DNA from 3 places in the Pseudomonas sp. R2-7-07 genome. Region 3 is predicted to be linked to each of the others. Evidence: riboswitches for the same ligand, from Rfam matches in the RefSeq annotation. Region 3 holds a riboswitch; each other region holds the start of a gene.

What was found. A riboswitch is a leader RNA that binds a small molecule or an ion and turns the genes downstream of it on or off. The one in region 3 is predicted to bind cobalamin.
Positions count from the first base shown of each region.
Region 1: it holds a riboswitch for cobalamin, as region 3 does, so the genes downstream of both, C4J86_RS17240 (ABC transporter substrate-binding protein) here and cobO (cob(I)yrinic acid a,c-diamide adenosyltransferase) in region 3, are expected to answer to the same signal.
Region 2: it holds a riboswitch for cobalamin, as region 3 does, so the genes downstream of both, C4J86_RS14645 (CbtB domain-containing protein) here and cobO (cob(I)yrinic acid a,c-diamide adenosyltransferase) in region 3, are expected to answer to the same signal.

Region 1 is NZ_CP027759.1:3,762,348-3,772,084, reverse strand. Features, by position in the region: gene C4J86_RS17255 (ATP-binding protein) at 1-2,037, shown strand, start outside; gene C4J86_RS17250 (ABC transporter ATP-binding protein) at 2,029-2,793, opposite strand; gene C4J86_RS17245 (iron ABC transporter permease) at 2,790-3,794, opposite strand; gene C4J86_RS17240 (ABC transporter substrate-binding protein) at 3,791-4,801, opposite strand; cobalamin riboswitch at 4,916-5,110, opposite strand; gene C4J86_RS17235 (DNA/RNA non-specific endonuclease) at 5,148-6,074, opposite strand; gene C4J86_RS17230 (M4 family metallopeptidase) at 6,210-7,271, shown strand; gene C4J86_RS17225 (protealysin inhibitor emfourin) at 7,300-7,602, shown strand; gene C4J86_RS17220 (aldehyde dehydrogenase family protein) at 7,878-9,269, opposite strand; gene C4J86_RS17215 (LysR family transcriptional regulator) at 9,375-9,737, shown strand, end outside.
Region 2 is NZ_CP027759.1:3,220,360-3,230,096, forward strand. Features, by position in the region: gene C4J86_RS14640 (M10 family metallopeptidase C-terminal domain-containing protein) at 42-1,466, opposite strand; cobalamin riboswitch at 1,651-1,852, shown strand; gene C4J86_RS14645 (CbtB domain-containing protein) at 1,949-2,137, shown strand; gene C4J86_RS14650 (CbtA family protein) at 2,149-2,853, shown strand; gene C4J86_RS14655 (cobalamin biosynthesis protein) at 2,850-3,242, shown strand; gene cobM (precorrin-4 C(11)-methyltransferase) at 3,313-4,062, shown strand; gene nfuA (Fe-S biogenesis protein NfuA) at 4,204-4,788, opposite strand; gene metH (methionine synthase) at 5,137-8,847, shown strand; gene C4J86_RS14675 (DUF2970 domain-containing protein) at 9,029-9,244, shown strand; gene C4J86_RS14680 (nitrite/sulfite reductase) at 9,633-9,737, shown strand, end outside.
Region 3 is NZ_CP027759.1:4,050,519-4,060,255, reverse strand. Features, by position in the region: gene C4J86_RS18580 (AI-2E family transporter) at 1-685, shown strand, start outside; gene hda (DnaA regulatory inactivator Hda) at 891-1,595, shown strand; gene C4J86_RS18570 (C40 family peptidase) at 1,809-2,438, shown strand; gene C4J86_RS18565 (C40 family peptidase) at 2,583-3,122, shown strand; gene C4J86_RS18560 (sorbosone dehydrogenase family protein) at 3,256-4,569, opposite strand; cobalamin riboswitch at 4,669-4,927, shown strand; gene cobO (cob(I)yrinic acid a,c-diamide adenosyltransferase) at 5,005-5,616, shown strand; gene C4J86_RS18550 (cobyrinate a,c-diamide synthase) at 5,613-6,995, shown strand; gene bluB (5,6-dimethylbenzimidazole synthase) at 6,992-7,642, shown strand; gene cbiB (adenosylcobinamide-phosphate synthase CbiB) at 7,639-8,547, shown strand; gene cobD (threonine-phosphate decarboxylase CobD) at 8,540-9,529, shown strand; gene C4J86_RS18530 (cobyric acid synthase) at 9,526-9,737, shown strand, end outside.

The DNA.
Region 1 (9,737 bases), 290 kb from region 3:
CTGGTTGACGTGGCCCAGACACACCCTGAGCCCGAGGCCGAGTCTTTCCAGGGCCACGTGTTGCTGGCGGACGATAACGCCGATATGCGCGCTTACGTCGCGCGCCTGCTGTACGCCGCCGGCCTGGACGTAGAAACCGTGACCGATGGGCAGGCCGCGTTGCAGGCGGCCCGCGAAAACCCGCCGCAACTGATCCTTACCGACGTGATGATGCCGGTCCTCGATGGCTTTGGCCTGTTGCGCGCCGTGCGTGAGGACCCGCGCTTGCAGGCGACGCCGGTGATTCTGCTGTCGGCCCGTGCGGGTGAAGAAGCCCGCGCCGAGGGCCTGGCCGCCGGCGCCGATGACTACCTGATCAAACCGTTTTCGGCGCGCGAGTTGGTCTCCCGTGTCACCTCCCATCTGGAGCGCGCCCGCAACCGCCGCGTGGCGACATTGCGCGAAAGCGAAGCGCGGCTGCGCCTGGCGATCGACGCCGGGCAGATCGGCGAGTGGGAATTGGATATCGGCACCGACAGTTCGGTGCGTGCCGAGCGGCATGACCAGATTTTCGGTTACCACGAGCGGGTGGCGCACTGGGGCATGCGGACCTTCCTGGAACATGTGCTGCCCGCAGACCGCCAAGCGGTCGAGGCGGCGTTCACGCGCGCGGTGGCCCAGGGCAGCAGTTGGGATTTCCAGTGCCGCATCCGCCGCGTCGATGACCAGCAGGTGCGCTGGATCCTGGTGCGCAGCATGCCGCAACTCGATGCCCACGGGCGCACCCTGAAAATGTTCGGTTTGGTGCAGGACATCACCGACCAGAAACGGGTCGAGCTGGGCATGCAGGCGCTCAATGAAACCCTCGAACAGCGCATCACCGAGGCCATGGAAGAGCGCAGCAAGGCCGAAGAACAACTGCGCCAGGCGCAAAAACTCGAAGCCCTGGGCCAACTCACCGGCGGCGTGGCCCACGACTTCAATAACCTGCTGACGGTGATTCGCTCTTCGCTCGACCTGCTGGAGCGTCCGGAACTGCCCGAAGCGCGGCGCAGCCGTTACCTGGCGGCGATTTCCGACACGGTCAACCGAGCGGCGCGCCTCACCGGGCAGTTACTCGCGTTCGCCCGTCGCCAGGCCTTGAAGCCGCAGGCGTTCGACGTCAGCCACAGCGTGACCTCGCTGGTGGAAATGATCGAATCGCTGTGTGGTGCCCATATCCGCGTCATCACTGAGCTTGCGCCCTACGATTGTTTCGTCTATGCCGACTCCAGCCAGTTCGATTCGGCGCTGGTCAACGTGGTGGTCAATGCCCGTGATGCGATGAAGGGCGTGGGTACCCTGACCGTCGCGGTAGCCTCCGTCGACACTCTCCCGGCCCTGCGCGGCCAGCCTGCGGTGCCGGGGGCGTTTGTGGCGATCGCGGTGAGCGACACCGGCAGCGGCATACGCCCTGAGCATCTGGAGCGCATATTCGAGCCGTTTTTCACCACCAAGAACGTCGGGCAGGGCACCGGGCTTGGCCTTAGCCAGGTGTTCGGCTTTGCCAAACAGTCGGGCGGCGAAGTGCGGGTCAGCACCGAATTCGGTCGAGGTTCGACGTTCACGTTGTACCTGCCCAAAGTCATTGCGCGACCGCGGGAACCCGAGGTGGAGCTTGAGGCGGCGCCGATGACCGAAGGCCGTGGCACCCACGTGCTGGTGGTGGAAGACAACGTCGAAGTGGGCACCTTTGCCACCCAGGCCCTGGAGGAACTGGGCTTTCAGGCGACGTGGGCGATGAATGCCGAGCAGGCCCTCAAATTGTTGTCCGATGAGGCCGACGCGTTCGACGTGGTGTTTTCCGATGTGATGATGCCCGGCATGAACGGGCTTGAGCTGGCCAAGGAAATCCAACGGCTGTGGCCCGCCTTGCCCATCGTGCTTACCAGTGGCTACAGCCATGTGCTGGCGCAACAAGGCACCCACGGTTTCGACCTGCTGCACAAGCCGTATTCCATTCATCAACTGTTGCTGATCCTGCGCAGGGCCTGTTCGACACCAGCGGGCTCAGGCTGAGCGCAAGCGTAGAATCTGCGCGCCGTCGAACGGGTCGGTCAGGTAATGCGCCTGCACACCGAAGGTGGCCTGCAGCCGTTGGGGAGTCAGTACCTCCAGCGGTTTACCCAGCGCCACCAGCCGCCCATGGTCGAGCACGGCCAGGCGATCACAGGTCAGCGCCTGGTTGAGGTCGTGCAGGGCAATCAAGGTGGTGACGGGAAGCGCCTGCACGCCTTTGAGAATCGTCAGTTGGTGCTGGATGTCCAAGTGGTTGGTCGGCTCGTCCAGCAGCAGAATCTGCGGGCGCTGCGCCAGTGCGCGGGCGATATGCACGCGTTGGCGTTCGCCGCCGGAGAGGCTGCGCCAGGCGCGATGGCTCAGGTGTGTGGCGTCGACGTCGTGCAAGGCCTGGCGCACGATGGCGGCATCCTCGCTCGACCAGGGGCTCAGTGCCGACAGCCATGGCGTGCGGCCCAGGGCGACCGCATCGAACACGCGGATGGCATCGTCGGTATCGGCCTGTTGTTCCACCACGGCCACGTGCTGCGCGATGGCGCGGCGCGACAAGTCGCCTAAACGCTTGTCGCCCAGGCGCACCTCACCGCTGGCCGGCGTACGCAACCCCGCGAGCAACTTGAGCAAGGTCGATTTGCCCGACCCGTTCGGCCCGACGATACCCAGGGTTTCACCCGCCGCAACTTCAAGGTGGATGTCGCACAGCAACTCGGCCTCGCGCACCTTGAAGCCGAGCCCACTGCAGCTCAACACACTCATCGCGCATTCCTCCGACCGATCAGGATCAGCGCAAACACCGGCGCGCCGACCAGTGCGGTGACCACCCCCACCGGAATCACCTGGCCTTTGATCAGGGTGCGCGACAGCACATCGGCGGCGATCAGGAACAACGCGCCGCCCAGGGCGCTGGCGGGCAGCAGGCGCGAGTGCCCGGTGCCCAGCATCAAGCGCATGGCATGGGGGATCACCAGCCCGACAAAACCGATGGAGCCGACAATCGACACCATCACCGCCGTCACCACCGCCGCGCAGCCCACCAGCGCGAATTGCACGCGCCGCACCGGGATGCCGAGGGCGGCCGCCGAATCTGTGCCGAAGGTAAACGCATCCAGGGCGCGACGGTGCCACAGGCACACCAGCAGCCCCACGACCGCCACCGGCACCGCCAGCCACACCGACGGCCAACGCACGCCGCTGAGGTTGCCGAGCAGCCAGAACATAATGCCCCGCGCCTGTTCGGAGCTGGCGGATTTGGTGATCAGGAACGCGGTGAGCGCATTGAACAGCTGGGAGCCTGCGATACCGGCGAGGATGATCTGCCCGGTGCCATTGGACGAGCCGCTGGCCCGCGCCAGCAGAATCACCAGGGCGAATGCGGCCATGGCGCCGACGAATGCGCCGGCCGGCAGCGAAATCAAACCGCCGCCCACCCCGATCAACGCGATCAGCACCGCACCGGTCGAGGCGCCGGCGCTGATGCCCAACAGATACGGATCGGCCAGCGGGTTGCGCAGCAACGATTGCAGGATCACCCCGCACGTTGCCAGGCCCGCACCGCAGGCGCCGGCCACCAGGGCACGGGTCAGGCGGTAGTTCCACACCACGCCTTCATCGATGGGGTCGAGTGCGTAGCCGGCCGCCCAGAGTTTGTTGGCGAGCACCTGGAGCACCACCTGCGGCGAGATGGCGGTTTCGCCGATGGCCACGCCGGCGAGCAGGGCGATCAGCAGCAGCGTGAGGGCGAGCAGGGTCCGTATCATTGCGCCAGGTCGTAGCCGTCGATGGCCGCAGCCAGTTGGTCAAGGCCGTCGAATGTGCGCAGGCTGGCCTGCAGCGCCAGGGCGTCGAGGATGATGATGCGGTTGTGTTTCACCGCGTCCATGTTGCGGGTCACGGGGTCGCTGCGCAGGAAGGCCAGCTTCTTTTCATGGTCGTCTGCGGGATAGCGGCGCCGGTCCATGCGTGCGATCACCAGGAAGGTGGGGTTGGCCTTGGCGAGGGTTTCCCAGCCGACGGCGGGCCATTCTTCATCGGACTGCACCACGTTGCGCAGGCCGAGGGTGTGCAGCATGAATTCGGGTACACCTTTATGGCCGGCCACGTAGGGGTCGCTGGCCATTTCGGCGCTGGAGAACCACACCAGCGCGCTGGCTTGCTTCAAGCCTTTGCGCTGCACAGTGGCAATGGACGTGGCCAGGCGCGCCTTGAGTTCATCGGTCAGTTGCTGGCCGCGCGCCTGCACGTCGAAGATCTCGGCCAATTGGCTGAGGCTCTTGTAGATCGTCTCGATGCGAAACGGCTGCAGCCGCGTGCCGTCGGCGCCCACCCGGTTGTCTTTGTCTTCGCAGTCGGAGGGCAGCAAGTAGGTCGGGATGTTCAGTTCCTGAAACTGCTCGCGGGTGCCCACCACGCCTTGGGGCCCGACCACCCATTCCAGCTCGGCGGCCACCAGTTGCGGGCGCTTGGCGATCACTGCTTCGAAGCTCGGTTCGTTATTGGCCAGGCGCTCGATGTGGTCGTTCTGTGCCTTGTACTGCGCCAATACATCGTTGAACCACAGCGAAGTGCCGACCACTTTGTCGCCCACGCCCAACGCATACAGCATCTCGGTGGCGGCCTGGCCGATGGTCACGCTACGCGCGGGCGCCTGCTGGAACGTGACGGGGCTGCCGCAGTTTTCCAGGGTCAGCGGGTAGTGGGTAGGCGCGGCGTGGGCCAGGGCGCAGCAACCCAGGCCGATGATCAGGGCCGTAACGCGTGGCAGCATGGGGCAATCTCCGTTTGAACCGTCGGTGAAGCAGGGCAGGTACGGTACGGAAATACACCCACGAACGCTGCCGGCCGGGCAGGGCAAGGATGGCCTTCCCGGACACCCCGCCGGTTAGTGAGTCACTGGGCCGGCAGGTCTCCTGACTGATGCGTCATCGCCCGGCTCCGGCCTTCCCGGACAACGTCCAGTGGCAGTGGGGAGCAGGCTCGGCACCTACAGTTGCGGGGGCAGTTTCGATTGACGTCGCGGGCGGCGTTTCGAATTCCCTATTAGTCCCGTGGGGGAACCGGCGGCGCTATGGTAGTTGATTCGGCCCACGAGAGGGAGGTGGAAGTGACGCCGGTTACAGGCGAATGTCCCCAGGCCCCCGGATCAGCGCTTCGATCCGCGTTCCCGTGGCGCGCTCTTCGTTGCTGAAGCCGTCGTAGTCGGCCAGGTTGCCGAAGCGGATGCCGGTCAATTGCTCGATCTGGATCACACTGCGCTGGTAGGTTCTGAGCGGGCCGAACACCAGGTCCAGTTGGCCCAGCTCGCGGCTCTGGTCGATCATATAGGCGCTGGCGGAAGGCTTGCCGTCGTCGCCGAGGTAGGCCACGACTTTCCAGAACGCCTTGGGGATTTTCACGCCCCGGTACAGGCGGTCGTCGTCGGCGAATACCGGGCCGGTAAATACGCTGGCACGGGCTTTCCAGCGCTGGGTGTTGTCGAGAATGTAGTCCTCCAGTTCCAGCCAGGTCTTCTGGTTGAAGCCGCTCATCTGCGGCGAGCAGTTGGTGAAATGGAAGGTGTCGCCGTTGGCGGTGTTCGCGTCGGCGCCCCAGTTGGGGTCTTGGCGCCGCACCAGGTGGCCACGGTCAAGGCCGTTGCCGGCGTAGAGGTCTTCGCCCACTTGGGCGTCGATGGGCAGGCGGCCGTCGTAGGCCCAGGTGTCGTTGCTGCGCACGATATCGACGTGCTTGGCGCCGTCGATGTTGACACCGACATACAGCGCCAGCCGTCGGGAACGCGACATGCTGATGGAAAAGTGCATGTAGTCCAGGCGGGGCTGGGCGTCGCTTGCCTGGGTCGGGTCCAGCGTGGGCCAGGGCACCGCGAAGCTGCCGAGAAAATCCTCGGCGTAGCCGCGCCGGTCTTGCAAGTCCTTGGCTGCGCTGACGCGTGGCGCGGCGGCCCTGGCTTCCAGCAGGGAGGGTGTGGGCGTGACCAAGGGGCGAAGGTCGGCAAGCCTTGGGCGGTAGGCCAGGTCGATTTTGACGTTACGTGCGGGCATGGAAGGCTTCCTGATGAGGATCGGATAAACACGACTGCAACATGATTTCATGACAATTTGGCCCAGGCGGCAGACTCCGGTCTATCCTGAAGTCGTTAACCGGACGTTCACCACACGCCAAAAAGGAGCCAGCTTATGTGTGTTCGCCAATCGCGCAACCCGATTTTCTGCCTGATCCCGCCGTACATGCTCGACCAGATTGCACGCCACGGCGATAAAGCCCAACGCGAGGTGGCGCTGCGTACGCGCGCCAAGGACAGCACGTTCCGCTCGTTGCGCATGGTCGCCGTACCCGCCAGAGGCCCCGCCCGCATGGCGCTGGTGGCGGGTGCCGAGAAACAGCGCTCGATCTACAGCGCCGACAACACCGACAGCCTGCCGGGCAAGCTGATCCGCAGCGAAGGGCAACCCGCCAGCGGTGATGCGGCGGTGGACGAGGCCTATGACGGCCTGGGCGCGACCTTCGACTTTTTCGACCAGGTCTTCGACCGCAATTCCATCGACGATGCCGGCATGGCGCTGGATGCCACGGTGCACTTCGGCCAGGACTACAACAATGCGTTCTGGAACTCGACCCAGATGGTCTTTGGCGATGGCGACCAGCAGCTGTTCAACCGCTTCACCGTGGCACTCGATGTGATCGGCCATGAGTTGGCCCACGGGGTCACCGAGGATGAAGCCAAACTGATGTACTTCAACCAGTCCGGTGCGTTGAACGAGTCGCTGTCCGACGTGTTCGGCTCATTGATCAAGCAGTACGCGCTGCAGCAGAAGGCCGAAGACGCCGACTGGCTGATCGGCAAGGGGCTGTTCACCAAAAAAATCAAAGGCACTGCCCTGCGCTCGATGAAGGCGCCCGGCACCGCGTTTGATGACAAGTTGCTGGGCAAGGACCCGCAGCCGGGGCACATGGATGATTTTGTGCACACCTACGACGACAACGGCGGCGTGCATATCAATTCCGGCATCCCCAACCATGCGTTCTATCAGGTTGCCACCCGCATCGGCGGCTTCGCCTGGGAACGCGCCGGGCGCATCTGGTACGACGCTTTGCGCGATGCGCGGTTGCGGCCGAACTCAGGGTTTCTGCGTTTTGCACGTATCACTTACGATGTCGCCGGGCGTCTCTACGGCGCGAGCAAGGATGAGCAGAAGGCCGTCAAGGAAGGTTGGAAAGCAGTGGGCATTAACGTCTGACAATCCGCCAGGGCGGAGAGGAACAGCCATGCGCATCTCGATCAAGGAAAACGGCGGCCCGGCGTTTTTTCCGGGCCTGGCCCAGCCGCGCAGTGTCGAGCTGGACAAGTTACCCGAGCAGGACCAGCGGGAGTTGCGGCAACTGATCGAGAAATCGGAGTTTTTCCAGTTGCCGCAAAGCACCCAACCCTCCTCCGACAACCCGGGGCAGGTGCATTACACGCTCACCGTAAGTGAAGGTGAGCGTGAACACACGGTGTGCGTATTGGCGCCGGTGAAGTCGCAGGCGCTGGACGGGTTGGTGCAGTGCGTGCGACGGCATATTCGCTGATTGCTTAAAGTCTGATACGGCCCTTCAGGGCTGCCTGGATCCAATGTGGGAGGGGGCTTGCCCTAATGCCAGTCAGTTAAGAAGTAGCAGGAGCGAGAACTAACTTGTGGCGAGGGAGCTTGCTCCCGCTGGGGCGCGAAGCGGCCCCAAACAATGGGACTGCTGCGCAGTCCAGCGGGAGCAAGCTCCCTCGCCACAGGTTCGGTGTCGCCTTAACTGACTGGCATTAGGGCTTGCCCCCTCCCACATTTGATGTGTGTTGAAGCCAGGGCTGTTTATTTACGGTCGAACCACACCGTCTGCGCATTACAGAATTCGCGCACGCCAAAGTGCGACAGTTCGCGCCCGAACCCGCTTTTCTTCACGCCACCAAAGGCCACCCGAGGGTCGGAGACGCTGAACGCGTTGACGAAGATCCCACCGGTTTCCAGTTGGTTGGCGATGTCCCGTGCCTTCGCCGAGTCGCGGGTGAAGATACTCGCGGTCAGGCCGAATTCGCTGTCGTTGGCCAGTGCCACTGCATGGTCGGCGTCGCGTGCGGTGATGATCGACGCGACGGGGCCGAACAGTTCCTGTTTGAACGAGGTCATCTGGTCGGTGACGTCAGCCAGTACGGTGGGCTCGTAATAGTTGCCGGCGCCGGCCACTTTGTTGCCGCCGAGCAACAGGGTCGCGCCTTCTTTCACGGTGGCCTGGACCTGGCCGTGCAGTTCATCGCGCAGATCGAAGCGCGCCATGGGGCCGATGTAGGTGGCAGCCGAGGTCGGGTCGCCCATCACCAGGTTGCGGCTGGCTTCGAGGAACTTGGCGGTAAAGGCGTCGACCACGCCGTCTTCGATGATCAGGCGCTTGGCGGCGGCGCAGACTTGGCCGCTGTTCTGGAATCGGCCGATCAGCGCGGCCTGTACGGCTGCGTCGAGGTCGGCGTCGTTGAGCACGATAAACGGGTCGGAGCCGCCCAGTTCCAGCACGCATTTCTTCAATGCCGCACCGGCCTGGGAGCCGATGGCGATACCGGCGCGCACGCTGCCGGTGAGGGTCACGGCGGCAATGCGTGGGTCGGCGATGGCGCTGGAGACACCCTCGGTCGTGACGTTGATGACCTCGAACAGGCCTTCAGCGAAGCCGGCCTTTTGGAACGCCTGCTGGATCAGGTAGGCGCTGCCCATCACGTTCGGCGCATGCTTGAGCACGTAGGTGTTGCCGGCCAGCATGGTCGGGATGGCGCCGCGCAGCACTTGCCACACCGGGAAGTTCCACGGCATCACGGCAAGGATCGGGCCCAGCGGGCGGTATTCGATGTGGGCGGTGCCGTTGTCGACCAGGGTTGGCTCCGGTGCGAGCATGGCGGGGCCGTGCTGCGCATACCACTCGCTGAGCTGGGCGCACTTCTCGATTTCGGCGCGGGCCTGGGCGATGGGTTTGCCCATTTCCAGGGTGATCATCTGCGCCATGGCTTCGGCCTGCTCACGCAGGGCGCTGGCCAGGGCCAGCAGCAATTCGGCGCGCTGGCCGACGGGTTGGCGGCGCCAGGTGTGGAAGGCCGCAGTGGAACGGTTGAGGGCGGCATCCAGCTGCGATTGGCTTTCGTACGCGTAGCTGGCAACGGTTTCACCGCTGGCCGGGTTGATCGACAAGGCGTGGGTCTGGTGAGAAATAGCGTTCATGGCACCGTCCTGCTGGGATGATTGGAATGGAGCCCAGCGTACGGGGCTGTATCTTTTCTGGAAACTGAATAATATTAAGCAATACGTTCACGATTGGAGAATGAATTGGATCTGGTGCAGTTGGAAATCTTCAAGGCCGTTGCCGAGCAAGGCAGCATCAGCGCCGCCGCGCAGTTGATCCATCGGGTACCGTCAAACCTGACCACCCGCATCAAGCAACTGGAGCAGGATCTGGGCGTGGAGTTGTTCATCCGCGAGAAGAGCCGCCTGCGCCTGTCACCGGCCGGGTGGAATTTCCTCGGCTATGCGCGGCGTATTCTCGATCTGGTACAAGAAGCCCGCGCAACGGTGGCGGGGGAGGAACCCCAAGGCGCGTTTGCCCTTGGCTCGCTGGAAAGCACGGCGGCGGTGCGTATTCCCGCGTTGCTGGCGGCGTATAACCAGAAACACACCAAGGTCGAGCTGGAC
Region 2 (9,737 bases), 830 kb from region 3:
GCAGGGTCGGCGGTCAATGTCCCCTACCCGGGAGGCAGGGTTCACGCGTGATGAAAGCTGACAGGCACATCGCCAACAATGTCGGTATGCCGTATCTGCCCGTGGCTTTGGAGATAGAAATCAATTTCGCCGTTGCCGGTCAGGTCGAGTACAACCCATGACTCGTCCGTCTGCGGATCGTAACCCACGCCCACCTCGCCTGCCCGCCCAGTGAACTGGCTGACAAAAATCAGCGAGCCAAGGCCATGCCTGCGCAACAGCGGGGAAATATCGATGCTGTCCTGCCCACTGACAAAGTCCATCAACTGGTCCGGGGCGTATAACGTCGAATCACTGGCATACTGGTAGATGAACGTATCGCTGCCCGCGCCTCCTCGCATGTGGTCCGCGCCGGCGCCGCCGGTGAGGCGGTTGTCAGCGTCATTTCCGATCAGCACGTCTTTACCTGAACCACCGATGGCGTTTTCCAGGGTAACGCCCTTGGCGATGGAGACATTGCCCTTCATTCCTCCTACATCGGAAAAAGACTGGGCGCGCAGGTTGATCACCTGGTCCTGATGATATCCAGAGAAGTCCAACGTATCGTTGCCGCCGCCGTCCCAGACGCAAAACACAGCACCGTCGCGAGACGAATTCAAGGACAGATCGTCTCGCTGGGTATTGGAGTTGAACCCGTAGGTAGTATCTGTATTGCGCGTCTGATGGTTGGCACCAAACACCCTCTGAGCCCAGGCGATGTCGGCCATCAATGGCGAGGAGGCGTGTTGCCCCTTGAAATCCTGATGAGTATGGCTCACGTCAAAATAGCTCATGACTGAGTAGGCCCGACTGTCTTGTGCATAGGCGGCCTGCGCGTGGTAGGTGGCGGGGCCACGAGTAGCGTCATAATCGCCTGTATGTGCGGCGCCCAGGATGTGGCCGATCTCGTGCGTGAGCGTTTGGCGCCCGAAGCCGTTGACCTGCGGTGCACGGTTATCCGCATAGCCGGGGTTCACACGCACCCGGCCCTGATAATGTGAGAACAAAGCGTCGGCGACTGTGGGCGCCTTGTCGTTGACAAACCGTAACCGGCCTTCGGATTCAATGGCATCTTCTTTAAAAGTAACCTTCGCAACATCCGCCCAGGACTGCATTGAGCGTCGGGCCTGATTTTTTTGTGTTTCATTAAACTTACTTTCATTTTTTGCAACTTCATTAAACGTATAAGAGAGTTGCACTGTGTGGTCGCCATTACTGTCATTCAATCTACGCCCCTTACGATCGATCTGGTGCGCCATATCGCTCAACGACCACACAGGTTTATTGAAGCTTGCGCGGGAATACGGATCATCGGTGCGCTGGGAGCGATCTCCATGCGCAGGGGCGTTAACGCTTGAGAATGCTTGCTGGGACTCGGGCAACTTGTGCGGTTGATCCGTATGTGCGCAAACATTACCCGGATTAAACTTGGCGCGAGATACACTCATCGTGAACTAAGCCTCATAAATGACACATCAACATTCAAGGCGCCCAGCTTCCAACAAGAAACATTCAAAATAAAGCGCGACACCCACACAAACCAATTAAAGATATTACTCATCAGCTGCTCACGCCCTCCCCATCCAGCGCCCGCCCCCACCTCAATTGACGCCCAGGTCTCGCCCGTGTTTTCCTATGCAACTTGTTTCGGGTGCCCTTCACAGGGTGAAACGGGAAACCGGTGCGCCATAGAGCTATGGCAAGTCCGGTGCTGCCCCCGCAACGGTAAGCGAGCGAAGCGTCAAATCCACTGTGCTGTGCATGGGAAGGAGATGCTTGATAGGCCAAGCGCCCCTCGCAAGCCCGGAGACCGGCCCGAAAAATTCAGATAACAAACCCGCGGTGGGCGGGCGCTGTTCAGAACCCTGCGTGCCCGGCTCGCGGGGTTTTCATGCGCTCGTTTCACCCTGACACCCAGAAGGGACGCGCCATGTCGATCATCAGCAGCACCTCGCACACCGCCAGCAACTCCGCCACCCTGGGCCAACGCCTGACCGCCGCTATCGGGGCGTCGATCCTCGGCGCGTGCCTGGTGTATTTCGCGGGTTTCTCACACATCGAAGCCGTGCACAACGCTGCTCACGATACCCGCCACAGCGCCGCGTTCCCGTGCCACTGAGACCTGCCGACATGATCAAGCGTATTGCCCAAACCGCAGGTTTCACAGGCCTGCTGGCCGCCCTGCTGCTGACCCTGCTGCAAAGCTTCTGGGTCGCCCCGCTGATTCTGCAGGCGGAAACCTTTGAAAACGCCCCGGCAGCCACCGAACCAGCGCATGAACATGCCGCAGGCGCCGCCGCCCACACCCACGATGCCGAAGCCTGGCAACCGGAAGACGGCTGGCAGCGCGTGCTGTCCACCACCGGTGGCAATCTGGTAGTTGCCGTCGGGTTCGCCCTGATGCTGGCCGGCCTCTACACGCTACGCGCACCGACCCGCACGGCCCAAGGCCTGCTGTGGGGTCTGGCCGGTTACGCGACCTTCGTGCTGGCGCCGACCCTGGGCCTGCCGCCAGAGCTGCCGGGCACCGCTGCCGCTGACCTGGCCCAACGCCAGATCTGGTGGATCGGTACTGCCGCCTCTACCGCCGCCGGTATTGCGCTGATCGTATTCGGCCGCAACTGGCTGCTCAAAGTGCTGGGCGTGGCGATCCTGGCCGTGCCGCATGTGGTGGGTGCGCCGCAACCGGAGGTGCATTCGATGCTCGCGCCAGAAGCCCTGGAGGCCCAGTTCAAGATCGCGTCGCAGCTGACCAACGTGGCGTTCTGGCTGGCACTGGGCCTGATCAGCGCCTGGCTGTTCCGCCGCAACCGCGACGATCAATACTCGGCATGACCCTGGTGGTCGGCCTGGGCTGCCAGCGCGGTTGTGATCTTCCCACCCTGCTGAGCCTCTTTGACACCGCCCTCGCCGAGGGCGGGATTGAACGCCACAGCATTACCGCACTGGCAAGTATCGACCTCAAGCGCGAGGAACCGGGGCTGCTCGCCCTGTCTCGATTGCTGGGCTTGCCGTTGCAGTGTTTCAGCGCTGAACAACTGGCCGTCTATGAAGATCGGCTGAGCCATAAATCGGCCGTTGCCTTTACGCATACCGGCTGCCATGGGGTCGCCGAAAGCGCTGCCCTGGCCCTCGCCGAACATCTTGCCAACGCCCCCGCACGCCTGCTGATCACTCGCAAAAAAACCGCCCAGGCCACCTTTGCATTGGCCTGCGCCGGTTAAAACCTCGATAATCGTCCCTTCCGATCATGAGCAGTCTTCATGCTCGCCCGTTTTTCCACAGGAATCCCCCATGACCGTCTACTTCATCGGCGCCGGCCCCGGCGATCCGGAACTGATTACCGTCAAAGGCCAGCGACTGATTCGCAGTTGCCCGGTGATCATTTACGCGGGCTCGCTGGTGCCAACGGCGGTGCTGGAAGGTCATAACGCTGAACACGTGGTCAACAGCGCTGAACTGCACTTGGAGCAGATCATTGATTTGATCAAGGTCGCCCATGCCAATGGCCAGGATGTGGCACGCGTGCACTCCGGCGATCCGAGCCTGTACGGCGCGATTGGCGAGCAGATTCGTTACTTGCGCGAGCTGGGCATACCGTTCCAGATCATTCCTGGCGTCACCGCAGTAGCGGCGTGTGCAGCGCTGCTTGAGGCCGAGCTGACCCTGCCGGACATCGCCCAAAGCGTAATCCTGACGCGCTACGCCGATAAAACCAACATGCCGGCGGGCGAAGACTTCGACAGCATGGCGCGACACGGCACGACCATGGCGATTCACCTGGGGGTCAACCACCTGGAAAAGATCGTCGCGGAACTGTTGCCGCATTACGGCGCGGACTGCCCGATTGCCGTGGTGCATCGGGCGACGTGGCCAGATCAAGATTGGGCAGTTGGCACGCTTGAGGATATTGTGGCCAAGGTTGAGGCAAAAGGTTTCCGGCGTACCGCGCTGATCCTGGTGGGCCGCGTGCTAACCAATGACAGCTTCAGCGAGTCATCGCTTTACCGTGCCGGCCATGCCCATCTCTATCGCCCCGGATAAACACCGCCAGAACTGTGGGAGGGGGGCTTGCTCCCACAGTTAATGTTCTGCGTCATCAATGTCGCGCAACTACTTGAAAAAAAACAATAAAAAAACGGCGCTCACGGGGCGCCGTTTTTATGCTCGCAGTGAACACCTTACTCAGTAGTAGGCGTTTTCTTTCTGCGTGTGGTCAGTCACGTCGCGTACGCCCTTGAGCTCTGGAATACGCTCCAGCAGGGTGCGCTCGATGCCTTCGCGCAGGGTCACATCCGCTTGGCCACAGCCCTGGCAGCCGCCGCCGAATTTCAATACGGCGATGCCGTCCTCAACCACATCGATCAAGCTGACCTGACCGCCGTGGCTGGCCAGCCCCGGGTTGATCTCGGTCTGCAGGTAATAGTTGATGCGCTCGTTGACCGGGCTGTCGGCGTTGACGTTCGGCACCTTGGCGTTCGGCGCCTTGATGGTCAACTGGCCGCCCATACGGTCGGTGGCGTAGTCGACTACGGCGTCGTCGAGGAAGGCTTCGCTGAAGTTGTCGATATACGCGGTGAAGCTTTTCAGCCCCAGAGCGGTGTCTTCAGGTTTCTCTTCCCCAGGCTTGCAGTAGGCAATGCACGTCTCGGCGTACTGGGTGCCGGGCTGGGTGATAAAGACGCGGATGCCGATGCCTGGGGTGTTCTGCTTGGACAGCAGGTCAGCCAGGTAATCGTGGGCGGCGTCGGTAATGGTTATGGCAGTCATGGAAACTCCTCACAGGCTTGCCGGCAGTTTACGCCAAATCATTACAGAGGTACAAAGTCCTAGTATTTTTGTCGGGAAATAATTACCCGATCCTCCACGCCTAGCCAACGCTTGAGCGAGCGATAGGTTTCCTTTCCTTCTCCAGCACCAGGACGGCGCTGACGATTACACCAAGCGTATAGGTACCCGGTCCGGGTTCAATGTATGCGCTCTATTAAGTGGCGGCGATCCCAACGGCCAGCGCCTTCGCCAACATGAGTGACATTCATGTTAATCCCGACACGCTTAAAATTCGCACAGGTTTGGTATGATCGATACCCTTCGTAATGCCTGACTTAGAGTAGTCCCATGTCCGATCGTAGCGCTCGTCTGCAAGCCCTTCACCACGCCCTCAAGGAACGCATCCTGATCCTTGACGGTGGCATGGGCACGATGATCCAGAGCTATAAGCTTGAGGAGCAGGACTACCGTGGCAAACGCTTCGCCGACTGGCCAAGCGACGTCAAGGGCAATAATGACTTGCTGGTGCTCACCCGCCCTGACGTGATTGGTGGAATTGAAAAGGCCTACCTGGATGCCGGTGCCGACATCCTTGAAACCAACACCTTCAACGCCACGCGCATTTCCATGGCCGACTACGGCATGGAAGAGCTGGCTTACGAGTTAAACGTGGAAGGCGCGCGCCTGGCCCGTAAAGTGGCCGACGCCAAGACCCTCGAGAACCCGGCCAAGCCGCGCTTCGTCGCCGGCGTTCTCGGCCCCACCAGCCGCACCTGCTCGCTGTCGCCGGACGTGAACAACCCCGGCTACCGCAACGTGACCTTCGATCAATTGGTGGAAAACTACACCGAGGCCACCAACGGCCTGATCGAAGGCGGCGCCGACCTGATCCTGATCGAAACGATCTTCGACACCCTTAACGCCAAAGCCGCGATCTTCGCGGTGCAAGGCGTGTTCGAGGAACTGGGCGTAGAGCTGCCGATCATGATTTCCGGCACCATCACCGATGCCTCCGGGCGCACGTTGTCCGGCCAGACCACCGAAGCGTTCTGGAACTCCGTAGCCCACGCCAAGCCGATTTCGGTCGGCTTGAACTGCGCGCTCGGCGCCAGCGAACTGCGCCCGTACCTGGAAGAGTTGTCGAACAAGGCCAATACCCACGTTTCCGCGCACCCTAACGCCGGCCTGCCCAACGAGTTCGGCGAGTACGACGAACTGCCCTCGGAAACGGCCAAGGTCATCGAAGACTTCGCCCAGAGCGGCTTCCTCAATATCGTCGGTGGCTGCTGCGGTACCACGCCGGGGCATATCGAAGCCATCGCCAAGGCCGTGGCCGGTTATGCGCCGCGCTCGATCCCGGACATTCCCAAGGCCTGCCGCCTGTCCGGCCTGGAGCCGTTCACCATCGATCGCAGCTCGTTGTTCGTCAACGTCGGCGAGCGCACCAACATCACCGGTTCCGCCAAGTTCGCCCGGCTGATCCGTGAAGACAACTACACCGAAGCCCTGGAAGTCGCCCTGCAGCAGGTGGAAGCCGGCGCCCAGGTGATCGACATCAACATGGACGAGGGCATGCTCGATTCGAAGAAGGCCATGGTGACCTTCCTCAATCTGATCGCCGGCGAACCGGACATCTCCCGCGTGCCGATCATGATCGACTCCTCCAAGTGGGAAGTGATCGAAGCCGGCCTCAAGTGCATCCAGGGCAAGGGCATCGTCAACTCCATCAGCATGAAGGAAGGCGTGGAGCAGTTCATTCACCACGCCAAGCTGTGCAAGCGCTATGGCGCAGCCGTGGTGGTGATGGCGTTCGACGAAGCCGGCCAGGCCGACACCGAAGCGCGCAAGAAGGAAATCTGCAAACGCTCCTATGACATCCTGGTCAATGAAGTGGGCTTCCCGCCGGAAGACATCATCTTCGACCCGAACATCTTCGCGGTCGCCACCGGCATCGAAGAGCACAACAACTACGCCGTCGACTTCATCAATGCCTGCGCCTACATCCGCGACGAGTTGCCCTACGCGCTGACCTCCGGTGGCGTTTCCAACGTGTCGTTTTCGTTTCGTGGCAACAACCCGGTGCGCGAGGCGATCCACTCGGTGTTCCTGCTGTATGCGATCCGCAACGGGCTGACCATGGGTATCGTCAACGCCGGCCAGCTGGAGATCTACGACCAGATCCCAGCCGAGCTGCGCGATGCGGTGGAAGACGTGGTGCTCAACCGCACCCCGGACGGCACCGACGCCCTGCTCGCCATCGCCGACAAGTACAAGGGCGACGGCAGCGTCAAGGAAGCCGAGACCGAAGAGTGGCGTGGCTGGCCGGTGAACAAGCGCCTGGAACACGCGCTGGTCAAGGGCATTACTACCCATATCGTCGAGGACACTGAAGAATCGCGAATGTCGTTCGCGCGCCCGATCGAGGTGATCGAAGGCCCGCTGATGTCCGGGATGAACATCGTCGGTGACCTGTTCGGCGCCGGCAAAATGTTCCTGCCCCAGGTGGTCAAGTCCGCCCGTGTGATGAAGCAGGCCGTGGCCCATCTGATTCCCTTTATCGAGTTGGAAAAGGGCGACAAGCCGGAGGCCAAGGGCAAGATCCTGATGGCCACGGTCAAGGGCGACGTGCACGACATCGGCAAGAACATCGTCGGCGTGGTGCTGGGGTGCAACGGCTATGACATCGTCGACCTGGGCGTGATGGTCCCGGCGGAAAAGATCCTGCAGGTGGCCAAGGAACAGAAGTGCGACATCATCGGCCTGTCCGGCTTGATCACCCCGTCCCTGGACGAGATGGTGCACGTGGCCCGCGAGATGCAGCGCCAGGATTTCCACCTGCCGCTGATGATCGGTGGCGCAACCACCTCCAAGGCGCACACGGCGGTGAAGATCGAGCCCAAGTACAGCAATGACGCGGTGATCTACGTGACCGACGCCTCGCGTGCCGTGGGCGTGGCCACGCAGTTGCTGTCCAAGGAATTGAAAGCCGGTTTCGTCGAGAAAACCCGCCTGGAATACATCGACGTACGCGAGCGCACCGCCAACCGCAGCGCCCGCACCGAACGCCTGAGCTACCCGGCGGCGATTGCCAAGAAGCCGCAGTTCGACTGGAGCACGTACGCCCCGGTCAAGCCGACCTTTACCGGCACCAGGGTGCTGGAGAATATCGACCTCAACGTGCTGGCCGAGTACATCGACTGGACGCCGTTCTTCATTTCCTGGGACCTGGCCGGCAAATTCCCACGCATCCTCACCGATGAAGTGGTGGGTGAAGCGGCCACCGCGCTGTATGCCGACGCCCGGGAAATGCTCAGGAAGTTGATCGACGAAAAACTCATCAGCGCCCGTGCGGTGTTCGGCTTCTGGCCGACCAACCAGGTGCAGGACGATGACCTGGAAGTCTATGGCGAAGACGGCCAGCCGATCGCCCGGCTGCACCACCTGCGCCAGCAGATCATCAAGACCGACGGCAAGCCGAATTTCTCCCTGGCCGACTTTGTCGCGCCCAAGGACAGCGGCGTGACCGACTACATCGGTGGCTTCATCACCACCGCCGGCATCGGCGCCGAAGAGGTCGCCAAGGCCTATCAGGACGCCGGCGACGACTACAACTCGATCATGGTCAAGGCCCTCGCCGACCGCCTGGCCGAAGCCTGCGCCGAGTGGTTGCACCAGCAAGTGCGTAAAGAACACTGGGGCTACGCCAAGGACGAACAGCTGGACAACGATGCGCTGATCAAGGAGCAATACAGCGGCATCCGCCCTGCCCCAGGTTACCCGGCGTGCCCGGACCACACCGAGAAAGCCCAGTTGTTCCAACTGCTCGACCCCGAGGCCCGGGAAATGCAGGCCGGCCGCAGCGGTGTGTTCCTTACGGAGCACTATGCGATGTTCCCAGCGGCAGCCGTCAGCGGCTGGTACTTCGCCCACCCGCAGGCGCAGTACTTTGCCGTGGGTAAGGTCGACAAGGACCAGGTGCTGAGCTACACCGCGCGCAAGGGCCAGGACCTGAGCGTGACCGAGCGCTGGCTGGCGCCGAACCTGGGCTACGACAACTGATAGGCTCTTGCGCCCGTGCAGGGGCTTGCCGAGCCCCTGCACGGGCGTTGCGGTCTACAACCCAAACGGGTAAGCACCGGTAATCGTATGGGTGGTGGTTAGCTATATGGGCCGCCATGGCGCGGGGGCTCGGCTATGCTTTGTCGTACCTCACTCAGTCGCACCTCATTGCGAGGAATCCATGGACGACCCACAGCACAAACCGCCCACGTTCTGGCAGATGCTCCACAGCGTCTTGGCCGCCGCCTTTGGCGTGCAAAGCGGCAAGAACCGCGCCCGCGACTTCACTCACGGCAAGCCGAGCCACTTCGTGATAATGGGTATTGTATTCACGGCAGTGTTTGCGCTGACGCTGTTTGGCATTGTCAAGCTGGTGCTGCACCTGGCCGGGGTATGAAGCCGGCCGAGGCGGCAAGGACTGCAAGCTGAAGGGATGACTTACTGGTGGCTGACCCAGAACACAGCGGTGCCCACTACAAGGATGATCAGGAACAGAATCGCCCAGGCATCCACGGTGCTGTCGGGTTTACGTATTTTTGTCGAATTGCTCATCGCATCGCCTCTTGTCGGTTTTATAGGTGATTGCCCTAAGACTCGACACCAGTAAAGACCAGACTTGCCCCTATGACAAATGTGGATATCGCAATAACCCTTCCCATTAGTCATTTTGGTTATTTGCATATACTCAAACATCACTTTTGCGCATAAACGCAAACTGGTATCGTGCGCCGGCTCCGTTGGGAGTGCGCGGCCGTGCGCGCAGATTTGCCGAGAACAGGACCTATATGTACGTATACGACGAATACGATCAGCGCATCATCGAGGACCGCGTCAAGCAGTTCCGTGATCAGACCCGACGCTACTTAGCAGGTGAACTGAGCGAAGAAGAG
Region 3 (9,737 bases):
GGACAAGACCACCGATATCGTCAGTATGGTGCTCAGCCAGGCCACCGCTTCCAGCCTTGCGCTGATCGGCTGGCTGACCAACCTGGTGCTGATCCCGGTGGTGGCGTTCTACTTGCTGCGGGACTGGGACATCATGATGGCCAAGATCCGCAGCCTGCTGCCGCGCGACCGCGAGGAGCGCATCGTGTCCCTGGCGGGCGAGTGTCATGAGGTACTGGGGGCGTTCGTGCGCGGGCAACTGCTGGTGATGCTGGCGCTGGGCATCATCTACGCCGCCGGCTTGATGGCGATCGGCCTTGAGCTGGGCCTGTTGATCGGCCTGATCGCCGGGCTGGCCGCAATCGTGCCCTACATGGGCTTCGTGATCGGCATCGGCGCGGCGCTGGTGGCGGGGCTGTTCCAGTTTGGCGGCGACCTGTACCCGATGCTGGGCATCGTCGCGGTGTTCATGGTCGGCCAGGCGCTGGAAGGCATGGTATTGACGCCGCTGCTGGTGGGGGACCGTATCGGCCTGCATCCCGTGGCGGTGATCTTTGCGATCCTGGCGGGCGGTGAGCTGTTCGGCTTTACCGGCATCCTGCTGGCGCTGCCGGTGGCGGCGGTGATCATGGTGCTGGTGCGGCATGTTCACGATGTGTACAAGGATTCGGATGTGTACACGGGCGTTGAAGATCCCGATCTGTAATCGCGCTATCACGAACCCGGCTCATGGCCGGGTTTGTTGTTTAATGTGGCGGGTGCGTCAAACAATTCGCGCAAAACCAACAGGTTAACGCAAACCTTTGATTTTGCTTGTGGTCTGCTGCATTGTGCGCCCGGCGCCACGCGTATAAACTTTGCAAACTTTACACAGAGGCCACTCACGGTTCGATGGGAGCCGTTCAGTCAGCATGAAACCGATTCAGCTGCCCCTAGGTGTGCGTCTGCGTGACGACGCTACCTTTATCAACTACTACCCAGGCGCCAATGCCGCTGCACTCGGCTATGTCGAGCGCCTCTGCGAAGCCGACGCCGGGTGGACTGAAAGCCTGATCTATCTGTGGGGCAAGCATGGCGTCGGGCGTACCCACTTGCTGCAGGCCGCGTGCCTGCGTTTCGAGCAGATGGGCGAGCCGGCGGTTTACCTGCCGTTGGCTGAGCTGATGGACCACGGTGTGGGGATCTTCGACAACCTCGAACAATACGAACTGGTGTGTCTGGACGATTTGCAGGCGATTGCGGGCAAGGCGGACTGGGAAGAGGCGCTGTTTCATCTGTTCAACCGCCTGCGCGACAGTGGCCGCCGCCTGTTGATCGCCGCGTCCACGTCGCCGCGTGAACTGCCGGTGAAGCTGGCCGACCTCAAGTCGCGGCTGACGCTGGCGTTGATCTTCCAGATGCGCCCCTTGTCCGACGAAGACAAACTCCGTGCCCTGCAACTGCGCGCCTCGCGGCGCGGGCTGCACCTGACCGACGAGGTCGGGCACTTCATCCTCACCCGTGGCACGCGCAGCATGAGCGCGCTGTTCGAGTTGCTCGAACAGCTCGATCAGGCCTCGTTGCAGGCCCAGCGCAAGCTCACCATTCCCTTCCTCAAGGAAACCCTAGGCTGGTAGCCGAGCCTTGTGTTTCCAGGCTTTCGGCAAATTCCAGGCGCCAGAAAACCTGCGTTTTGGCCGGTTTGGCCACGCACAGGGCCTGTATGTGGGATTAACGGCTTAGATGGCGTGGTCCAAACAGGAAGTCACAAAGAGTTCGATTGAATTTGCAAATCGATGTGATAGAAGGCATAGTCTCGGCTTCTTTACACATCAGCCACGGTCGTGCCCATGCTAAATCGCTTCGCACCCCTCGTGCCTCTCGCACTCGTTACCCTGTTGTTTGGTTGCGCTTCCCACCCTCAGCAGGTGGCAGAACAGCCCAAACCACAGGTTCAAAATCAGGCTAAATTCGTTGCTGCACAGTCTGCTTCTGTTTATGAAGAAGAGCTGGCAACTGAAAAAGAGCTGGCCGACTTCTCCGGCAGCAAGCCTTACCAGCTTCCCGTTCTGGCCGACAGCATTCTCGAACGCGGCATGTCCCTGATCGGTACCCGCTACCGTTTTGGCGGCACCTCTGAAGCCGGTTTCGATTGCAGCGGTTTTATCGGCTACCTGTTTCGTGAGGAAGCCGGCATGAACCTGCCGCGCTCCACCCGCGAAATGATCAACGTGAAAGCACCGTTGGTCGCACGCAACAACCTCAAGCCCGGTGATCTGCTTTTCTTTAGTACAGCCGGTCGCGGTCGTGTCAGCCACGCCGGTATCTACTTGGGCGATAACCAGTTTATCCACTCCAGCAGCCGTCGTAGCGGTGGGGTGCGGGTCGATAACCTGGGTGACAGCTACTGGAGCAAAACCTTCATCGAAGCCAAGCGTGCACTCGCCATGGCCCCGTCTACGGTTACCGCCAGTAAGTAAAGTTAAAGTGATACTTGAAGTTTGACGTGTAAGCGCTAGAATCCCTGGACATTGCTGTAATCCGTTCGCGCGAGCTTTGCTTGCGCGTTCTGGTTTTCAGCGTTCGGCAGCGAAAGCCGCATCCAGACCAGGATTGTTCTGCCCATGTCGACCTCGGCCCGCCTCTTTCTTCTCGTTTGCGCCGCGCTCCTCAGCGCCTGCGCAAGCCGTCCACCGCCGCCTGCTCCCGTAGCCGTCAAGCCTAAGCCGGTGTTCAACTATTCCACCCAGAATTTCTCGCCGGCCGCCGAAGACGTGCTCTTCCGCGCGCTGGGCCTGGTGGGCACGCCGTATCGCTGGGGCGGCAACACGCCGGACTCGGGCTTTGATTGCAGCGGCCTGATTGGCTTTGTCTACCGCGATGCGGCCGGTATCACCTTGCCGCGCACTACCCGCGAGTTGATCGTGATGCGTGCCCAGGACGTCAGCGAGCAGAACCTGCAAACCGGTGACCTGCTGTTTTTTGCCACCGGTGGTGGTTCGCGGGTGAGCCACGCCGGCATCTACGTGGGTGAGGGCCGTTTTGTGCACGCTCCGCAGACTGGCGGTACGGTGAAGCTGGATACGTTGTCGAAGGCGTATTGGCAGAATGCTTACCTGAGTGCCAAGCGCGTGTTGCCAGCAAACTTGGCGCGCAATCCCTGAGTCGAACACCGAACCAAATGTGGGAGGGGGCTTGCTCCCGATAGCAGTGGGTCAGGCGCAGATACTGTGACTGATACTCCGCTATCGGGGGCAAGCCCCCTCCCACATTGTTTTGTGGTGTGCTTGAGAGGGTCTACTTGACCGTAGACACCCGCCACACCCTATTCCCCACATCATCGGCCACCAGCAAATCCCCTTGCTGATCGATCACCACGCCCACCGGCCGGCCCATGGCGTTCTCATCTTTATCGAGGAACCCGGTCAGCACGTCCACCGGCTTGCCTTTCGGCTGCCCGCCCTCGAACGGCACGAAGATCACCTTATAGCCACTGTGCGGCTTGCGGTTCCAGGAACCATGCTGGCCGATGAACGCACCGTTGCTGAACTGCGCCGGGAGTGTGTTGCCCTGGGCGAATGTCAGCCCCAGCGAAGCGGTATGCGGGCCGACCGCATAGTCTGGCGCAATGGCTTTGGCGACCAGCTGCGGGTTCTGCGGGGTGACGCGCACATCCACATGCTGCCCGTAATAGCTGAACGGCCAGCCATAGAACGCGCCGTCCTTGACCGAGGTGATGTAATCCGGCACCAGGTCGCTGCCGATTTCATCGCGCTCGTTCACCGCCGTCCACAATTTGCCGCTCTGCGGCTCCCACGCCATGCCGTTGGGGTTGCGCAGGCCGGAGGCGAAAATACGATGCTGGCCCGTGGCGCGGTCCACTTCCCAGATCGCCGCCCGGCCTTCTTCGGCTTCCAGGCCATTCTCGCCGACGTTGCTGTTGGAGCCGACGCTGACATACAGCTTGCTGCCGTCCTGGCTGGCGATCACGTTTTTGGTCCAGTGATGGTTGAGGCTGCCACCCGGCAAATCGACGACTTTGGTGCCGGCCGCCTTGATCGCGGTCTCCCCAGGTTGATAGGGGAAACGCAGCAACTTATCCGAGTCCGCCACGTACAGGTCATTGCCGACCAGAGCCATGCCGAAGGGCGAGTTGAGGTTTTCCAGGAACACCGTGCGGGTTTCGGCGACGCCGTCGTGATCGGCGTCGCGCAGCAGGGTGATGCGGTTCGGGCTCGGCACGCCTGCGCCCGCGCGGCCCATGACTTTCTCCATGACCCAGCCGCGCACGCCTTTGGCGTCATCGGGCTTGGGCGGTGCATTGGTCTCGGCCACCAGGATGTCGCCGTTGGGCAGCACGTAGAGCCAGCGCGGATGCTCCAGGCCCTCGGCGAATGCAGCCACCTGGGTGCCAGCAGCGGCCGTTGGCTTGGCGCCGCCTGGCCAACCGACAGCCGGCGCGATGTTCACGGTGGGGATCAGCGTCTTGTTCGGTTCCGGCAACCTGGGCGAGGGCCCGGTGCCGTCGGCTACCTGCAGGGTAGAGCTTTCTCCGCAGGCGGCGAGGGTGCCGGCGAGCATGATCAGTAGGGCGAGTCTGGTTTTGTGCATGGTGTTCTCCTGAATACCTGTAAGGGTAGAGAAGCACATCACCTTGATGGTTCAAGTACAGGGCCAGCTTTAATTGACGCTCCACCCCCAACCCACTAACCTTCGCGGCTTGTTCCAGGTGCTCTGTGGCGCATGCGTCGACAGAGTGAAACAGGGAAGCCGGTGAGTGAGCGCACTTGTACACAGTGCCGCCGCAATTCCGGCGCTGCCCCCGCAACGGTAAATGAGTCAAGACGGCGCTATTGGCCACTGTATCGCAGGCGATATGGGAAGGCGCGCCGTTGGCATGTCCTGTCTTTTACAAAAGGCAGGGCGCCACTCATGAGCCCGGAGACCGGCCTGAAACATCCAACAGCATCACGGTGGGCGATGCTTGGCTGTCTGTTGTCTTTTTTCCTGCCCGCCGTTTTTGTCCAGCCCCAACGGAGAGCTGCCATGACCGATACCCCCGACCGCGACGAACGCCACCTGGCGCGCATGCTGCGCAAAAAAGCCGTGATCGATGAACGCATCGCCAACTCGCCCAATGAATGCGGTTTGCTGCTGGTGCTGACCGGCAACGGCAAGGGCAAAAGCAGTTCGGCCTTCGGCATGTTGGCCCGCGCCATGGGGCATGGCATGCAGTGCGGCGTGGTGCAGTTCATCAAGGGGCGCAACAGTACCGGCGAAGAGTTGTTTTTCCGCCGCTTCCCCGAGCAGGTCCGCTTTCACGTGATGGGCGAAGGCTTCACCTGGGAAACCCAGGATCGTCAGCGCGATATCGCCGCCGCCGAAGCGGCCTGGGCGGTGTCCCGGGCGATGCTCAATGACCCTTCCATCGGCCTGGTCGTGCTCGACGAACTGAACATCGCCCTCAAGCACGGCTACCTTGACCTCGACCAGGTGCTCAGCGACCTGCAGGCGCGCCCGCCGATGCAGCACGTGGTGGTCACCGGCCGTGGCGCCAAGCCTGAGCTGATCGAAATGGGCGATACCGTCACCGAAATGGGCATGCTCAAGCACGCGTTCCAGGCCGGTATCAAGGCACAGAAAGGCGTCGAACTTTGAATCAGCCCCGTCATTGCCCGGCCGTCTTGATCGCCGCACCGGCGTCCGGCCAGGGCAAAACCACCGTCACCGCCGCGTTGGCGCGTTTGCACCGCAACCTGGGGCGCAAGGTACGCGTATTCAAATGCGGGCCGGACTTCCTTGACCCGATGATTCACGAGCGCGCGAGCGGCGCGCCGGTGTATCAATTGGATATGTGGATGGTGGGCGAGCAGGAAAGTCGTCGTTTGTTGTGGGAAGCGGCCGGGGAGGCCGACCTGATCCTGATCGAAGGCGTGATGGGCCTGTTCGACGGTACCCCGTCCAGCGCCGACCTGGCGCGGCATTTCGGCGTGCCGGTGCTGGCAGTGATCGACGGCACGGCCATGGCGCAGACCTTTGGCGCCCTCGCGTTGGGCCTGGCGCGCTACCAGCCCGACCTGCCATTCGCCGGCGTGCTCGCCAACCGCGTCGGCACGCTGCGCCATGCGCAGTTGCTGGAAGGCAGCCTCACCGAAGGGTTGCGCTGGTACGGCGCGCTGTCGCGTGAAACCGGTATCGAATTGCCCAGCCGTCACCTGGGCCTGGTGCAAGCCAGCGAACTCAATGACCTCGACCTGCGTCTGGACGCCGCCGCCCAGGCGTTGGGCAGCAGTTGCGAAGTCGCCGTGCCGCCACCGGTGACATTTGCCGCGCCGCAGGTGATCACCGCCGAGCCGTTGCTCGCCGGGGTACGCATTGCGGTGGCCCGTGACGAAGCCTTCGCGTTTACCTACGGTGCCAGCCTCGACTTGTTGCGCGCGATGGGCGCCGAGTTGCGTTTCTTTTCGCCGATCCATGACGGCGCATTGCCTGAAGCCGACAGCCTCTATCTACCCGGCGGTTACCCGGAGCTGCATCACCGGGCCCTGTCGCAAAACACGCCGATGCTCGCCGCCATCCGCGCTCATCATGCAGCCGGCAAGCCCTTGCTCGCCGAATGCGGCGGCATGCTGTATCTGCTGGACTCGCTCACCGATGTCGACGGCAACCGCGCCGAACTGCTCGGCCTGTTGCAGGGCGACGCAGTGATGCAAAAGAAATTGGCGGCGCTGGCGCTGCAAAGCGTCGAACTGCCCGAAGGCACCTTGCGCGGGCACACCTATCATCATTCCCTGACCAGCACCGAATTGGAGCCGATCGCCCGTGGCCTGAGCCCCAATGGTGGGCGTGGGGCTGAGGCGGTGTATCGGCAGGGGCGGATGACAGCGTCCTATGTACACTTTTACTTTCCGTCGAACCCGGAGGCGGTGGCCGCACTTTTTGTGCCAGGCCCTGACACCGCTATCGGGAGCAAGCCCCCTCCCACAGGGGAGTGCATTCCACAGGTGGGAGGGGGCTTGCCCCCGATGACGCCATGAGCGACAACGCCTTCCCCGAGGCCGACCGCCAAGCCGTCTACCGCGCCATCGCCGAACGTCGCGACATGCGTCACTTCAGCGGTGGCAGCGTCGCGCCTGAGTTATTGCAGCGCCTGCTCCAGGCTGCTCACCAGGCACCCAGCGTCGGCCTGATGCAACCGTGGCGCTTTATCCGTATCAGCGACCGTCAATTAAGAGGGCGCATTCAGCAACTGGTCGAAGAAGAGCGCCTGCGCACCGCCGAGGCGTTGGGCGAGCGCTCCGATGACTTCATGAAGCTCAAGGTCGAAGGCATCCACGACTGCGCCGAAGTGCTGGTGGCAGCGCTGATGGACGATCGCGAGCGGCACATCTTCGGCCGTCGCACCTTGCCGGAAATGGACATGGCGTCGTTGTCCTGCGCCATCCAGAACCTGTGGCTGGCGGCCCGCGTCGAGGGGTTGGGCATGGGCTGGGTGTCGCTGTTCGAACCCCAGGCCCTGGCCGACCTGCTGGGTTTGCCGGCGGGCGCAAAACCCCTGGCGGTGCTGTGCCTGGGGCCGGTTGCCGAGTTCTATCCGGCACCGATGTTGCAGCTTGAAGGCTGGGCCGAGCCGCGGCCATTGGGTGACATGCTGTACGAAAACCTGTGGGGAGCGAGTCAATGAGTGTGGCCTTGCTGTGTGTGGCCGCAGTGGCGCTGGATGCGCTGCTGGGTGAGCCCAGGCGCTGGCATCCGCTGGTGGCGTTCGGCAATTTTGCCGGGCGCATCGAACAGCGTTTCAATTCAGGCGGTCGTGGCTGGCGCAGCCATGGGGTGACCGCGTGGTTTATCGCGGTGGTGCCGCTGACCCTGCTGGCCACCGCATTGTCCTGGGCGCCGTACATCGGTTGGGTGCTGGAAATCCTGGCGTTGTACTGCGCCCTGGGCATGCGCAGCCTGGGGGAGCACGTGATTCCGGTCGCCCAGGCCCTGCGCAGTAATGACTTGGAAGCAGCGCGCCAACGCGTGAGTTATCTGGTCAGCCGCCAGACCAGCGAGTTGGATCGCACCGAAGTCGCTCGCGCGGCCACCGAGTCGGTGCTGGAAAACGGCAGCGACGCCGTGTTCGCCGCGCTGTTCTGGTTCGTAGTCGCCGGCGTGCCGGGCGTGGTGCTCTATCGCCTGAGCAACACCCTCGATGCCATGTGGGGCTATCGCAACGAACGCTTCGAACGTTTTGGCTGGGCGGCGGCGAAGATCGACGATGGGCTCAACTATATTCCTGCACGCCTGGTAGCCTTGACCTACGCGTTGCTGGGCAAGACTCGCCTGGCGCTCAAATGCTGGCGCACCCAGGGGCCGACCTGGGACAGCCCCAACGCCGGTCCGGTGATGGCCGCTGGCGCCGGTGCGCTGGGCGTCGAACTGGGTGGCGCGGCGATTTATCACGGCGAGGTGCACCAGCGCCCGCCATTGGGCGAAGGCCCGCCGGCCGACGCTGACGCCATCGACCGAGGCTGGCAGCTGGTGCAGCGCGGCGTATGGTTGTGGCTGCTGGTCCTGTGCGCGGGGGCGCAATTTTATGCTTGAACACGGTGGTCGGCTGCGTAAGGCGGCAATTGAATACGGCATCGCGGAGGCGGATTGGCTCGATTTGTCCAGTGGCCTGGCGCCCTGGCCGTGGCCGATCCCCGAGATTCCCTTGCGCGCCTGGGCACGGCTACCGGAAGCCGATGACGGCCTGGAAAAAGCCGCCAGCGACTACTACGGCGCGGCTCACGTGCTGCCGGTGCCGGGCTCCCAGGCCGCGATCCAATTGCTGCCGCGCCTGCGCCGTTCCGGCAAGGTCGGCGTACTGTCGCCGTGCTACGCCGAACACGCCGAAGCCTGGCGTCGTGCCGGTTATGTGGTGCGCGAAGTGCAGGAGCAGGAAGTCGATTTCTTTCTCGACGGCCTCGACGTGCTGGTGGTGGTCAACCCGAATAACCCCACCGGCTTGAGCCTGGCCCCGGAGCGCCTGCTCGACTGGCATACGCGGCTGGCCCAGCGCGGCGGCTGGCTGGTGGTGGACGAAGCCTTCATGGACGTGACGCCGCACTTGAGCCTGGCCAGCCACACCCAGCAGGTCGGCTTGATCGTGTTGCGCTCATTCGGCAAGTTCTTCGGCCTGGCCGGCGTGCGCCTGGGCTTTGTGCTGGCCGAGCGCCGGTTGCTCAAATTGCTCGCCGAACAGGTCGGGCCCTGGGCGGTCAGCGGGCCGACACGGGTACTCGGCCAGGCATGCCTGCGCGACAGCGCCGGGCACGCCCGCCAGCGCACGCGTTGCATCGAGGCCGGCCAGCGCCTGTCCGAGCTGCTTGAGCGTCAGGGTTTTCAACCCCAGGGTGGCTGCGCCTTGTTCCAGTGGTTGATCACCCCGCACGCCGAACGCTTGCACGAATTCATGGCCCAGCGCGGCATTCTGCTGCGCCTGTTCGTTCACGACAGCAGCGTGCGTTTCGGCCTGCCCGACACCGAGGCCGATTGGCAGCGTCTCGAGACGGCACTGGCCGCCTACAAGGAAGCGACATGACTACGTTGATGGTGCAGGGCACCACCTCCGACGCCGGCAAAAGCACGCTGGTGACCGCACTGTGTCGCTGGCTGGTGCGCCAGGGGGTTGCAGTGGCGCCGTTCAAGCCACAGAACATGGCGCTCAACAGTGCGGTGACTGCTGAAGGCGGCGAGATCGGCCGCGCCCAGGCGGTCCAGGCGCAGGCCGCCAACCTGGCGCCCCACAC